Regions from separate parts of the Streptomyces sp. NPDC059037 genome, predicted to be linked through region 1. Evidence: predicted binding sites of a transcription regulator. Region 1 holds the regulator's gene; the other holds the start of a gene.

Region 1 (6,190 bases):
CGGCACGCTCGTCATCGGGCGGTCCGGAATGGTGCGCTTCGCCGACGAGGTCACCGGGCTCATCGAGGACTTCAGCCGCCGCGTCGCCCTCGCCGTCAGCGCCGCCCGCCGCTACCAGCGGCAGGCCAATATCAGCCAGGTTCTGCAGCGCGGCCTGCTGCCGGGAACCGTGGCCGAAATTCCCGGCGTACAGACCGGCGTCGTCTACGAACCGCGGGACAAGGGCGGCCCGGGAGGCGACTTCTACGACGTGTTCCAGGCCGGCAAGGGACGCTGGTGCTTCGCGCTCGGCGACGTCCAGGGCAAGGGCGTCGAGGCGGCCGTCGTCATCGGCCTCGCCCGGCCCTGGCTGCGCCTGCTCGCCCGCGAGGGCTACCAGGTCGCGGAGGTCCTCGACCGCCTCAACCAGCTCCTCCTCGACGACGCGACGGAGGCGGCGGACGCGGCCGCCGCGGTGGTCGCGGTGGCGGGCGGCCAGGGCGTGCCGCAGGACGGCGCCACGTCCCGTTTCCTTTCCCTCCTCTACGGCGAGCTGGTGCCCGTCGAGGGCGGCGTCCGCTGCACCGTCGCGAGCGCGGGACACCCCCTGCCCCTCCTGCTCTCCCCCGACGGGGACGTCCGGGGAGCGGCCACGCCCCAGCTCCTCCTCGGGGTCGTCGACGACGTGACGTACACCAGCGAGACCTTCGAATTACGGACCGGCGACACGCTCCTCTGCGTCACGGACGGTGTCACGGAGCGCCGCTCGGGCCGCCACATGTTCGACGACGAGGACGGCCTGGCGGCGGCGCTGGCCGGCTGCACGGGGCTCGACGCCGGTCTGGTCGCGGAGCGGATCAAACGCCTGGTGCACGAGTTCTCCGAGCGGCCGCCGGACGACGACATGGCGGTGCTCGTGCTGCAGGCGCGGTAGGGATCCGAGGGCGGCTCGGGGATTCCCGGCGGTGCGGGACAATCGAAGGTATGCCTTCCGCACTGCCCGATGGTGAGCCCATGCCCGAGGACGGGACGCTGCCCGCGTCCGCCCTGCAGGGGGCGGGGGCCCGTCCGCTCGGCTTCTACCTCCACGTTCCGTACTGCGCCACGCGCTGCGGATACTGCGACTTCAACACGTACACGGCGACCGAGCTGCGCGGATCCGGCGGCGTCCTCGCCTCGCGCGACAACTACGCGGACACCCTGATCGACGAGGTCCGCCTCGCCCGGAAGGTACTGGGCGACGATCCGCGTCCGGTGCGGACCGTGTTCGTCGGAGGGGGCACGCCGACGCTGCTGGCGGCGGGTGATCTCGTCCGGATGCTGGGTGCCGTACGGGACGAGTTCGGCCTTGCGGACGATGCGGAGATCACCACTGAGGCGAACCCGGAGTCGGTCGGGCCCGAGTACCTGGCCGAGCTCAGGGCCGGTGGCTTCAACCGCATCTCCTTCGGCATGCAGAGCGCGAAGCAGCACGTCCTGAAGGTGCTCGACCGTACGCACACGCCGGGCCGCCCCGAGGCGTGCGTGGCGGAGGCCCGCGCGGCGGGCTTCGACCACGTGAACCTGGACCTGATCTACGGCACCCCGGGGGAGTCCGATGCCGACTGGCGGGCCTCGCTCGACGCGGCGATCGGGGCGGGGCCCGACCACGTCAGTGCCTACGCGCTGATCGTGGAGGAAGGCACTCAGCTGGCGCGGCGGATTCGGCGCGGGGAGGTGCCGATGACGGACGACGACGTGCACGCGGACCGGTACCTGATCGCCGATGAGGTGCTTGGGGGTGCGGGATTCTCCTGGTACGAGGTGTCCAACTGGGCCACATCGGAGGCGGGGCGGTGTCTGCACAACGAGTTGTACTGGCGGGGGGCCGACTGGTGGGGGGCCGGGCCGGGGGCCCACAGCCATGTCGGGGGTGTGCGGTGGTGGAACGTGAAGCATCCGGGGGCGTATGCGGGAGCGCTGGCTGCCGGGCGGTCGCCCGGGGCCGGGCGGGAGATCCTCTCGCCGGAGGACCGGCGGGTGGAACGGATCCTGCTTGAGCTGCGGCTGCTTTCGGGGTGCCCCTTGTCGTTGCTCCGCCCTGCGGGGCGGGCGGCGGCGGGCCGGGCGTTGGAGGAGGGGCTGCTGGAGGCGGGGCCGTTCGGGGAGGGGCGGGCTGTGCTGACCCTGCGGGGGCGGTTGCTGGCGGATGGGGTGGTGCGGGATCTGGTGGACTGAGGCCAGAGCGGGCTTGCTTTCCCCAACCCCGCCCCTTCCTGAACATTCCGGCTGCGCCGGCCGCGAGGTGGCCGTAGATCACCGCCTTCGGCGAGTTCGTCCTCAATCGCCGGACGGGCTGAAATGCCTGCGGCCGGGCTGGAAGACCTGCTGACGGGTGGGCGGGCCGCTGCCGGGCAATCGGGTGGGTGGGCGGGAAAGCTTTCGCCGCGGAGCGGCGGTACGGCGGCGCGGTCGACGACGGCGCGTCGGTGGGCTAGGGGGCCGTGACGAAGTCGATCAGTTCTTCCACCCGGCCCAGGAGTTCCGGCTCCAGATCCCGGTAGCTGCGTACCGAGCCCAGGATCCGCTGCCAGGCAGCGCCCGTATTCGGCGGCCAGCCCAACGCGTGGCAGACGCCCGTCTTCCAGTCCTGGCCCCGCGGCACCCGGGGCCACCCCGCGATGCCCACAGACCCCGGCTTCACCGCCTCCCACACGTCGATGTACGGGTGGCCGACGACCAGCGCGTGCGCGCTGCTCACGGACGCCGCGATGCGGGACTCCTTCGAGCCGGGAACCAGGTGGTCCACCAGGACGCCGAGCCGCGCGTCAGGCCCTGGCGCGAACTCCGCGACGATCGCGGGCAGGTCGTCGATGCCCTCCAGGTACTCGACGACGACCCCCTCGACACGGAGATCGTCGCCCCAGACCCGCTCCACCAGCTCCGCGTCGTGGCGGCCCTCGACGTAGATGCGCCCCGCGCGGGCGACCCGGGCCCGCGCTCCCGGCACCGCCACCGAACCGGAAGCGGTACGGGTGGGGCGTACCGGAGCGGAGGCGGCGGCCCGCACCAGCGTGACCGTACGGCCCTCCAGGGAGAAGCCGCCCGGCGTCATCGGGAAGACGCGGTGCTTGCCGAAGCGGTCCTCCAGGGTGACCGTCAGCCCCTCCGCGGTCTTCTCGCAGCGGATCACCGCCCCGCAGAAACCGGTGCTCAGCTCCTCCACCACGAGGCCCGCATCGGCGGCGACCTCCGGCACGGGCTTCGGCTTCTTCCACGGCGGGGTGAGGTCGGGGGAGTACTGGCGCATTCGGATGACGATAGGAAGAGGCGGCGCCCCGCCGCCTACGACACGCCGAAACGCGCCGCCAGTGTGGCCCGTTGCGCACGGACAAACTCCGCATTCACCACGGCTCCGTGCCCGGGGACGTACAACGCGTCGTCCCCGCCCAGATCGAGGAGCCGGTCCAGCGCCGCAGGCCACCGCTTCGGGACCGCGTCGGAACCCGCCTGCGGTTCGCCCGACTCCTCCACCAGATCGCCGCAGAAGACGATCTCGGGGGACGATTCCGTGCCGGGCACCAGGACCGCCAGGTCGTGGCCCGAGTGGCCGGGGCCCACGTTGGCGAGCAGGACCTGTACCCCGCCGCCCAGGTCGAGCGTCCACTCCCCGCACACCAAGTGATGCGGGTGGACGAGGAGATCGGCCGCCTCGGCTGCGGCGTCCAGCGGGACACCGTGGCGTACCGCCGAGTCCCGCAGCTCGTCGCGGCCCTTGGCGAGGAGAGTGTCCAGGCCCACCGCGCCGTACAGCTCAACGCCCGCGAACGCCGCCGCCCCCAGCACATGGTCGAAGTGCGGGTGGGTCAGGGCGAGATGGGTGACCCGGCGGCCACCGCCCAGGATGGTGCGGGCCTGGGTCCGCAGCTCCGCGCCCTCGCGCAGGGTCGCGCCCGCCTCGATCATGAGGGCGGATTCGCCGCCGACGACGAGCCCCGCCGTGCAGTCCCACACCGGAAGGCGCCGCCGCCCGACATGCGGCGCAAGCCGCTCCCAACCCGCCTCGTCCCATGCCAGCGCCACGTCCATAAGCCGACGCTAGCCCCCGGCGGACCGGTTGGCAGCCGCTGCCTCGCCCGCTGTACCGAACCGCGAGGTCCGGCCCTTGCCGGGGCCGTACCCGTCGGCCGTACACTGGGCGCGGTGAGGACTGGCACTCGCCCGCGGGGAGTGCCAGGTGAGGGCTCGGGGCAGACAGGTGTCAGGGCGAAACGGTGGACGAGACGGTGGAGGTGTGCGCGGATGCTCAGTGAACGCAGGCTCGAGGTGCTGCGCGCCATCGTCCACGACTATGTGGGGACGGAGGAGCCCGTCGGCTCCAAGGCCCTCACCGAGCGGCACAGCCTCGGCGTCTCCCCGGCGACCGTCCGCAACGACATGGCCGCGCTGGAGGAGGAAGGGTTCATCGCCCAGCCTCATACGAGCGCGGGGCGCATCCCCACCGACAAGGGGTACCGCCTCTTCGTCGACCGTCTCGCCGGCGTCAAGCCGATGGCGGCGCCCGAGCGCAGGGCCATCCAGAACTTCCTCGACGGTGCCGTCGACCTCGATGACGTGGTCGCTCGTACGGTGCGTCTGCTCGCGCAGCTGACCCGCCAGGTCGCCGTCGTGCAGTACCCGTCCCTGACCCGCTCGACCGTCCGGCACGTGGAGCTGCTCTCGCTGGCTCCGGCCCGCCTGATGCTCGTACTGATCACGGACACCGGACGGGTCGAGCAGCGCATGATCGACTGTCCGGCGCCGTTCGGCGAGACCTCGCTCGCCGACCTGCGGGCGCGGCTCAACAGCCGGGTCGCGGGCCGTCGCTTCGCGGACGTGCCGCAGCTGGTGCAGGACATGACGGACTCCTTCGACGCGGAGGACCGGGGCACGGTGGCCACGGTGCTCTCCACGCTTCTCGAAACCCTCGTCGAGGAGACCGAGGAGCGGCTGATGATCGGCGGAACGGCCAATCTCACCCGCTTCGGACATGACTTTCCCCTCACCATCAGGCCGGTGCTTGAAGCCCTTGAGGAGCAGGTCGTGCTCCTCAAGTTGCTTGGCGAGGCCACGGATTCGGGCATGACCGTACGGATCGGTCATGAGAACGCCCATGAGGGACTCAGCTCCACGTCCGTGGTCTCGGTCGGCTACGGTTCGGGCAGCGAGGCAGTAGCCAAACTCGGCGTGGTCGGACCGACCCGCATGGACTATCCGGGAACGATGGGAGCAGTACGCGCAGTGGCACGTTACGTCGGACAGATCCTGGCGGAGTCGTAAGTGGCCACGGACTACTACGCCGTACTCGGCGTGCGCCGCGACGCTTCCCAGGACGAGATCAAGAAGGCCTTCCGGAGGCTGGCGCGTGAGCTTCACCCGGATGTGAATCCGGATCCGAAGACTCAGGAGCGCTTCAAGGAGATCAACGCCGCTTACGAGGTGTTGTCGGACCCGCAGAAGAAGCAGGTCTACGACCTCGGCGGCGACCCGCTGTCCCAGGCGGGCGGCGGCGGTGCCGGCGGCTTCGGGCAGGGCGGGTTCGGGAACTTCTCGGACATCATGGACGCGTTCTTCGGTACGGCGTCGCAGCGCGGGCCGCGCTCGCGCACGCGCCGTGGCCAGGACGCCATGATCCGTCTGGAGATCGACCTCGACGAGGCCGCCTTCGGGACCACCAAGGACATTCAGGTCGACACGGCTGTCGTCTGTACGACCTGTAGCGGGGAGGGTGCCGCTCCCGGTACCTCCGCCCAGACGTGTGACATGTGCCGCGGTCGCGGTGAGGTGTCGCAGGTCACGCGGTCCTTCCTGGGCCAGGTCATGACCTCGCGGCCCTGCCCGCAGTGTCAGGGCTTCGGCACGGTCGTGCCCACGCCGTGCCCCGAGTGCGCCGGTGACGGCCGCATCCGGTCGCGGCGGACGCTCACCGTGAAGATCCCCGCGGGTGTCGACAACGGCACGCGGATCCAGCTCGCGGGCGAGGGCGAGGTCGGCCCCGGCGGCGGTCCCGCCGGTGACCTGTACGTCGAGATCCACGAGCTGCCGCACTCCGTGTTCCAGCGGCGCGGCGACGATCTGCACTGCACGGTGACGATCCCGATGACGGCGGCGGCGCTGGGCACGAAGGTGCCGCTCGAGACGCTTGACGGGCTCGAGGAGATCGACATCCGGCCCGGTACGCAGTCGGGGCAGT
Region 2 (6,190 bases), on a different contig from region 1:
CGGCGCGAAGATCGGCGAGCGCTGGCGCGTCGGCCCCGAGCTGGTCCTCGAAGTGACGTCGAGCCGCATCCCTTGCCGTACGTTCCAGGGCCATGTCGGCGAGAAGGCGTGGGTGAAGCGCTTCACCCAGCAGGGCGCACCGGGCGCGTATCTGCGGGTGATCGAGCCGGGTGAGATCCGGGGCGGCGACGCGATCGAGATCGTGCACCGCCCGGACCACGAGGTCACCGTGGCCTTCCAGTTCAGGGCGGTGACGACGGAGAAGAATCTGCTGCCGAGGCTGCTCGCCGCGGGCTCCGCGCTGCACCCCGAGTCGATCGAAGCGGCACACAAGTACGCGGAGAAGTACGGCGAGAATTCCTAACTGACCACCTGCAGACGCCAGTTGACCAACCGACGAGTCGGGGCGAAACGGCGGTCGCAAGATCTCACTAGCCTTGGCCCATGACTACGGCTCTGATTACGGGATCGACCGCCGGTATCGGCGCGGCCTTCGCCCGGCGGCTCGCCGGTGACGGCCACAACCTGGTCCTCGTGGCACGGAACACCGAGCGGCTGCGGGAACAGGCGACCGAACTGCACGACCGGCACGGCATCGAGGCGGAGGTCCTGACCGCGGACCTCGCGACGGACGGCGGGATCGAGGCCGTCGAGAAGCGGCTCGCGGACCGCAGGAACCCGGTCGATCTCCTCGTCAACAACGCCGGGTTCGGCAACAAGGGCGAATATCTCGAGGTGCCCATGACCGACGAGCTGACGATGCTCAAGGTGCACTGCGAGGCGGTGCTCCGGCTGACGTCGGCGGCCGCGGAAGCGATGCGGGAGCGGGGCCGTGGCGGTGTCGTCAACGTCGCGTCGGTGGCGGCGTTCGTGCCGCGCGGGACGTACGGCGCTTCGAAGGCGTGGGTCGTGCAGTTCACCCAGGGTGCGGCGAAGGACCTGGCCGGCTCCGGGGTGCGGCTGATGGCGCTGTGCCCCGGCTTCGTCCGTACGGAGTTCCACGAGCGCGCCGGGATGGGCACGTCCAACATCCCCAAGTGGATGTGGCTCGACGCCGACAAGCTGGTCGCGGCGGCCCTGTCCGACTTGGCGCGGGGCAAGACCCTGTCAATCCCGGACCCCAGGTACAAGACACTGATGGGGGTGGTGAAGGTGACGCCAAGGGCCCTGCTGGGCGGAGTCACATCCCGTACGGGAAGGAAATACGGCCCGCAGTAGAAGTCCCGCCCCTTAAGGGGCGCGGGGAACTGCGCGAGGACGGACCACGGTCCGCAGCCGGAAAGGACGCGCACCCCGGCAGACGCATCCCCGAGAACGACGGAGGCCCGGCACCCCCACGGGGTACCGGGCCTCCGGTTCAGCTACGCGGCAGCGGTCAGTGGGAGTGACCGTGGCCGTGCCCGGCCTCAGCCTCTTCCTCGGCCGGCTTCTCGACGACCAGGGTCTCGGTCGTGAGCAGCAGCGAGGCGATCGACGCGGCGTTCTCGAGCGCGGAGCGCGTCACCTTGACGGGGTCGATGACACCGGCCTTGACCAGGTCGCCGTACTCGCCGGTCGCGGCGTTGAAGCCGAAGCCCTTGTCGAGCTCGGCGACCTTCGAGGTGATGACGTAGCCCTCGAGGCCGGCGTTCTCGGCGATCCAGCGCAGCGGCTCGACGGCGGCGCGGCGGACGACCGCGACACCCGTGGCCTCGTCACCGGTCTTGTCGAGGTTGCCCTCGAGGACCTTGACGGCGTGCACCAGAGCGGAGCCACCACCGGAGACGATGCCCTCCTCGACCGCGGCGCGGGTCGCGGAGATGGCGTCCTCCAGACGGTGCTTCTTCTCCTTCAGCTCCACCTCGGTGGCGGCGCCGACCTTGATGACGCACACGCCGCCGGCCAGCTTCGCGAGGCGCTCCTGGAGCTTCTCGCGGTCCCAGTCGGAGTCCGTGGCCTCGATCTCGGCCTTGATCTGGTTGACGCGGCCCTCGACCTCGGAGGCGTCGCCGCCGCCGTCGACGACGGTGGTGTCGTCCTTGGTGATGGTCACGCGGCGGGCGGTGCCGAGCACGTCGAGGCCGACCTGGTCGAGCTTGAGGCCGACCTCTTCGGCGATGACGGTGCCGCCCGTGAGGGTGGCGAGGTCACCGAGCATGGCCTTGCGGCGGTCGCCGAAGCCGGGGGCCTTCACCGCGACGGCGTTGAAGGTGCCGCGGATCTTGTTCACGACCAGGGTCGAAAGGGCCTCGCCCTCGACGTCCTCGGCGATGATCAGGAGCGGCTTCGAGGCGTTGGCCTGGATGACCTTCTCGAGCAGCGGCAGGAGGTCCTGGATGGAGGAGATCTTGCCCTGGTGGATGAGGATGTACGGGTCGTCGAGGACGGCCTCCATACGCTCCTGGTCGGACACCATGTACGGGGACAGGTAGCCCTTGTCGAAGGCCATGCCCTCGGTGAAGTCCAGCTCAAGACCGAAGGTGTTGGACTCCTCGACGGTGATGACACCGTCCTTGCCGACCTTGTCCATCGCCTCGGCGATGAGCTCGCCGACCTGCGGGTCCTGGGCGGACAGACCGGCGACGGCCGCGATGTCGGCCTTGTCGTCGATCGGACGGGCGGTGGCGAGGAGCTCCTCGGAGACGGCCGCGACGGCGGCGTCGATGCCCTTCTTCAGGGCGGCCGGGGAGGCGCCGGCGGCGACGTTGCGCAGGCCTTCCTTGACCAGGGCCTGGGCGAGCACGGTCGCGGTGGTGGTGCCGTCACCCGCGATGTCGTTGGTCTTGGTCGCCACCTCCTTGACGAGCTGGGCGCCGAGGTTCTCGTACGGGTCCTCGACCTCGACCTCACGGGCGATGGTGACGCCGTCGTTGGTGATGGTCGGGGCGCCGAACTTCTTGTCGATGACGACGTTGCGGCCGCGGGGGCCGATCGTCACCTTGACCGTGTCGGCAAGCTTGTTGACGCCGCGCTCAAGGGCGCGACGGGCGTCCTCGTCGAACTTCAGGATCTTCGCCATGGGAGCGGTTCAGCCCTCTCGAAAACTCGGGATTGAACGAACTGCGCCCCTTGCCGCCCGGCAATCAGCGGGGTGACCAGGGGCGCAGCTCAAAGCAATGTTCTGCTTCGGGTGAATTACTTCTCGACGATCGCGAGCACGTCGCGAGCCGAGAGGACGAGGTACTCGTCGCCGTTGTACTTCACCTCGGTGCCGCCGTACTTGCTGTACAGCACGACGTCGCCGACCTTGACGTCGAGCGGCAGGCGCTCGCCGTTCTCGAAGCGGCCCGGGCCCACGGCGAGGACAGCACCCTCCTGGGGCTTCTCCTTCGCGGTGTCCGGAATGACCAGGCCCGAGGCCGTGGTCTGCTCGGCGTCGAGCGGCTGGACCACAATGCGGTCCTCGAGCGGCTTGATGGCAACCTTGGAGCTGGCGGTCGTCACGATCCGGTCTCCCCCTTCGGAGATCTACGGGGTTAACAGTCTGAAGTGGCGACCAGGTGGATCCGTCGTCGCGGGTGCCGGACCTGCCCGTCGCTATTGGCACTCTCCAGTGGGGAGTGCCAGAGCTGAGACTAGGACGGGGATTAGCACTCGGTCAAGCGGAGTGCCAATTGCTGACGCGGGTCTTAGCGGGGTGGGGTGCCTTCTGGACGTGCGGGGGATGCCCCGGGCCCCTCGGGGCAACGTTTCTCCGTGGTTGGGGGTTCCGTCTCCGTTGCCTCGTGCCGTTGCGTTTTCGGTGGCCCGGCAGGTGGGGCTGTGCCCACCCGTTCCGCCTTGCGGAACGCCTGCCCACAGCCGGAGGGCGGCTTCTTCTGCGGCATCTTCTCCGCCGCCTTTCTGCCCAGCCTCTCGATCGGGTCCACCGACTGGGCGCAGCCCGTGAGCAGTGCGGGCGCGAGGACGGCTGCCGCGAGGGCTCCGGCAAGGAATCGCCGCGCCCGCCCGGTCACAGGTAGTCCTCCAGTCTGGCCACCGCGTACCCCTTGTCCGTGACCGTCTTCATGACCTTGCGGATCATGTCGGGCATGGTGCCCTTCCAGTGCTCGCGCCCCCTGAAGTGCGTGAGGATGATGTCGCCGGGGTGCAGGTCCTTGTCCCACTCGCGCCACTCCATGCGGTCGGTGAAGGCTTCCGACGCCCACAGCGGCACCGCCTTGATGCCGCAGGACTTGGCGGCGCGCAGCGTGTCCTCGTTGTAGTTGCCGTACGGCGGGCGGAAGAGCTCGGGCCGTTTGCCGTACCGCTTCTTGATGATGTCCTGCATGCCGCAGATCTCGCGGCGCTGGCCCGCGTACGAAAGTCCCGGCATATAGCGGTGGTTGAGGGTGTGGTTGTTCAGGGAGGCGCCGCGGGACTGCATCTTCTTGAAGTAGCCGTAGTCCTCCTTGACCAGGTAGTCGCTGAGGAACGCGGTGTACGGGATCTTCAGCTCGGTCATCATCTTCAGCAGCGCCGGGTCCTTCTCGGCGCCGTCGTCGATGGTCAGGAAGACGACCTTCCGCTTGGTGGGGATGGTCGTGAAGACCGGCGGCAGGCCCGCCTGGCCCTTGACCTCGAAGCCCTTGCGGGTGGTGATCCGCGGCTTCTTGGCGGGGGCCGCGGGAGCGGCGAGCGGGGTCTTCGCCAGGCCCCAGCGTTTCGCGGCGGCGGCGCGGGCGACCTGGGCGACGCGGAGCTTGTGGGCGTAGGCGTCGAGGGCGCGGGCCGGCGGGGCGTCGAGGCGCTGCCGGCCGGGGGCGGGCTTCACGCCGTCCGAATCGCCTCCGACGGCACAGCCGGAGGCGATCGCGGCGCCGGTGAGGACAGCCGCGGTGACCCGCGTCCGGCCCCTCCGCCGCTTCCGTCTTCTGCCGTATTGATCGTTTTGTCGTACTAGTTGCATGGCGCCGGATCTTTGCAGCTCACAGCCCTGACGAGGGGCCGACACCGCCGCCGCGCGCGCACCATCCACCGACTGGCCCACAATGGGCCGGGTGAACGACCTCGACCACGCCCTGGCCTCCTTCTCCGCGCTGCTCACCCCCGAGGGCCGGTCCCTGCTCGATCTCGACGAGGTGCGGGAGGCCGAGCCCGCGCGGGAGCTGGCCGTCGCCACCCGGCTGCGCCGCGAGCACCCGGCGGAACTGGTCACGGCGGTCCTCGCGCAGGCGCGGCTGCGGCGGCGGGCGGTGGCGAAGTTCGGTGCCGACGACGCGGGGCGGATGTTCTTCACGCCGAACGGCGTCGAGCAGGCGACACGCACGAGCGTGGCCGTGCACCGCGCCGAGAGCTTCAAGGCGCTCGGCGTACGCAGCGTGGCCGACCTCTGCTGCGGCATCGGCGGCGACGCGATCGCGCTCGCGCGGGCCGGGATCGCGGTCCTCGCCGTCGACCGCGACCCGCTGACGTGCGCGGTGGCGCGCGCGAACGCACAGGCGCTGGGGCTCGCGGAGTTGATCGAGGTGCGCGAGGGCGATGTCACCGAGGTCGACACATCCGCGTACGACGCTGTCTTCGTGGACCCGGCGCGACGCGGGGGCAGGGGCCGCATCTTCGATCCCGAGGCCTACTCGCCGCCCCTCTCCTGGGCGATCGAGGCAGCCCGCAAGGCGCCGCACGCGGCGCTGAAGATCGCTCCCGGGATTCCGCACGAGGCGGTGCCGGACGACGCCGCTGCGGAGTGGATCTCGGACGGCGGGGACGTGAAGGAGGCCGTGCTGTGGTTCGGCACCCAGTCCCCCGCCTCGCACCGCGCGACGCTGCTGCCATCGGGGGCCTCGCTGTGGTCCTCGCTCGACGCGATGCTGCCGGATCCGGAGGTGCGGCCCGTCGGGCGCTATCTGTACGAGCCGGACGGCGCCGTCATCCGTGCGCATCTGGTGGCGGAGGTGGCCGCGCGGGTCGAGGGCGGTCTGATCGACGAGACGATCGCGTACGTCACCTCGGACTCGCTGCACGAGACGCCGTACGCGGTGGCGTACGAGATCACCGATCAGCTCCCCTTTGGGGTGAAGAAGTTGAAGGCGGTGCTGAGGGAGCGTGAGGTCGGGATCCTGACGGTGAAGAAGCGGGGGTCGGCGGTGGAACCGGAGGAACTGCGCCGGAAGGTGAAGCCGCAGGGCAAGAACTCGGCGACGGTTTTCCTCACGCGGGCAGGTGGGGCGCCGACGATGCTGATCGGCCACCCGGTCCCATAAGGACCTCAGCAGTCGGCTAAGGACCTCAG

The links. The regulator HrcA, encoded in region 1, represses chaperone genes, less so after heat shock. The targets are predictions, from matches to a motif close to TTNGCACTCNGNNNNNCNGAGTGCNAA.
Region 2: groES (co-chaperone GroES) is a predicted target of HrcA. The motif match lies at 3,567-3,593, and genes of this name have one in related genera.

Annotation. Positions count from the first base shown of each region.
Region 1 is NZ_JBHYIG010000085.1:433-6,622, reverse strand. Features, by position in the region: gene ACFWY6_RS19330 (SpoIIE family protein phosphatase) at 1-913, shown strand, start outside; gene hemW (radical SAM family heme chaperone HemW) at 964-2,196, shown strand; gene ACFWY6_RS19320 (DUF3097 domain-containing protein) at 2,453-3,268, opposite strand; gene ACFWY6_RS19315 (MBL fold metallo-hydrolase) at 3,304-4,047, opposite strand; gene hrcA (heat-inducible transcriptional repressor HrcA) at 4,261-5,277, shown strand; gene dnaJ (molecular chaperone DnaJ) at 5,278-6,190, shown strand, end outside.
Region 2 is NZ_JBHYIG010000010.1:21,911-28,100, reverse strand. Features, by position in the region: gene ACFWY6_RS04020 (MOSC domain-containing protein) at 1-364, shown strand, start outside; gene ACFWY6_RS04015 (SDR family NAD(P)-dependent oxidoreductase) at 445-1,218, shown strand; gene groL (chaperonin GroEL) at 1,376-2,998, opposite strand; gene groES (co-chaperone GroES) at 3,115-3,423, opposite strand; gene ACFWY6_RS04000 (polysaccharide deacetylase family protein) at 3,932-4,867, opposite strand; gene ACFWY6_RS03995 (methyltransferase domain-containing protein) at 4,950-6,161, shown strand; gene ACFWY6_RS03990 (RNA polymerase sigma factor) at 6,187-6,190, opposite strand, start outside.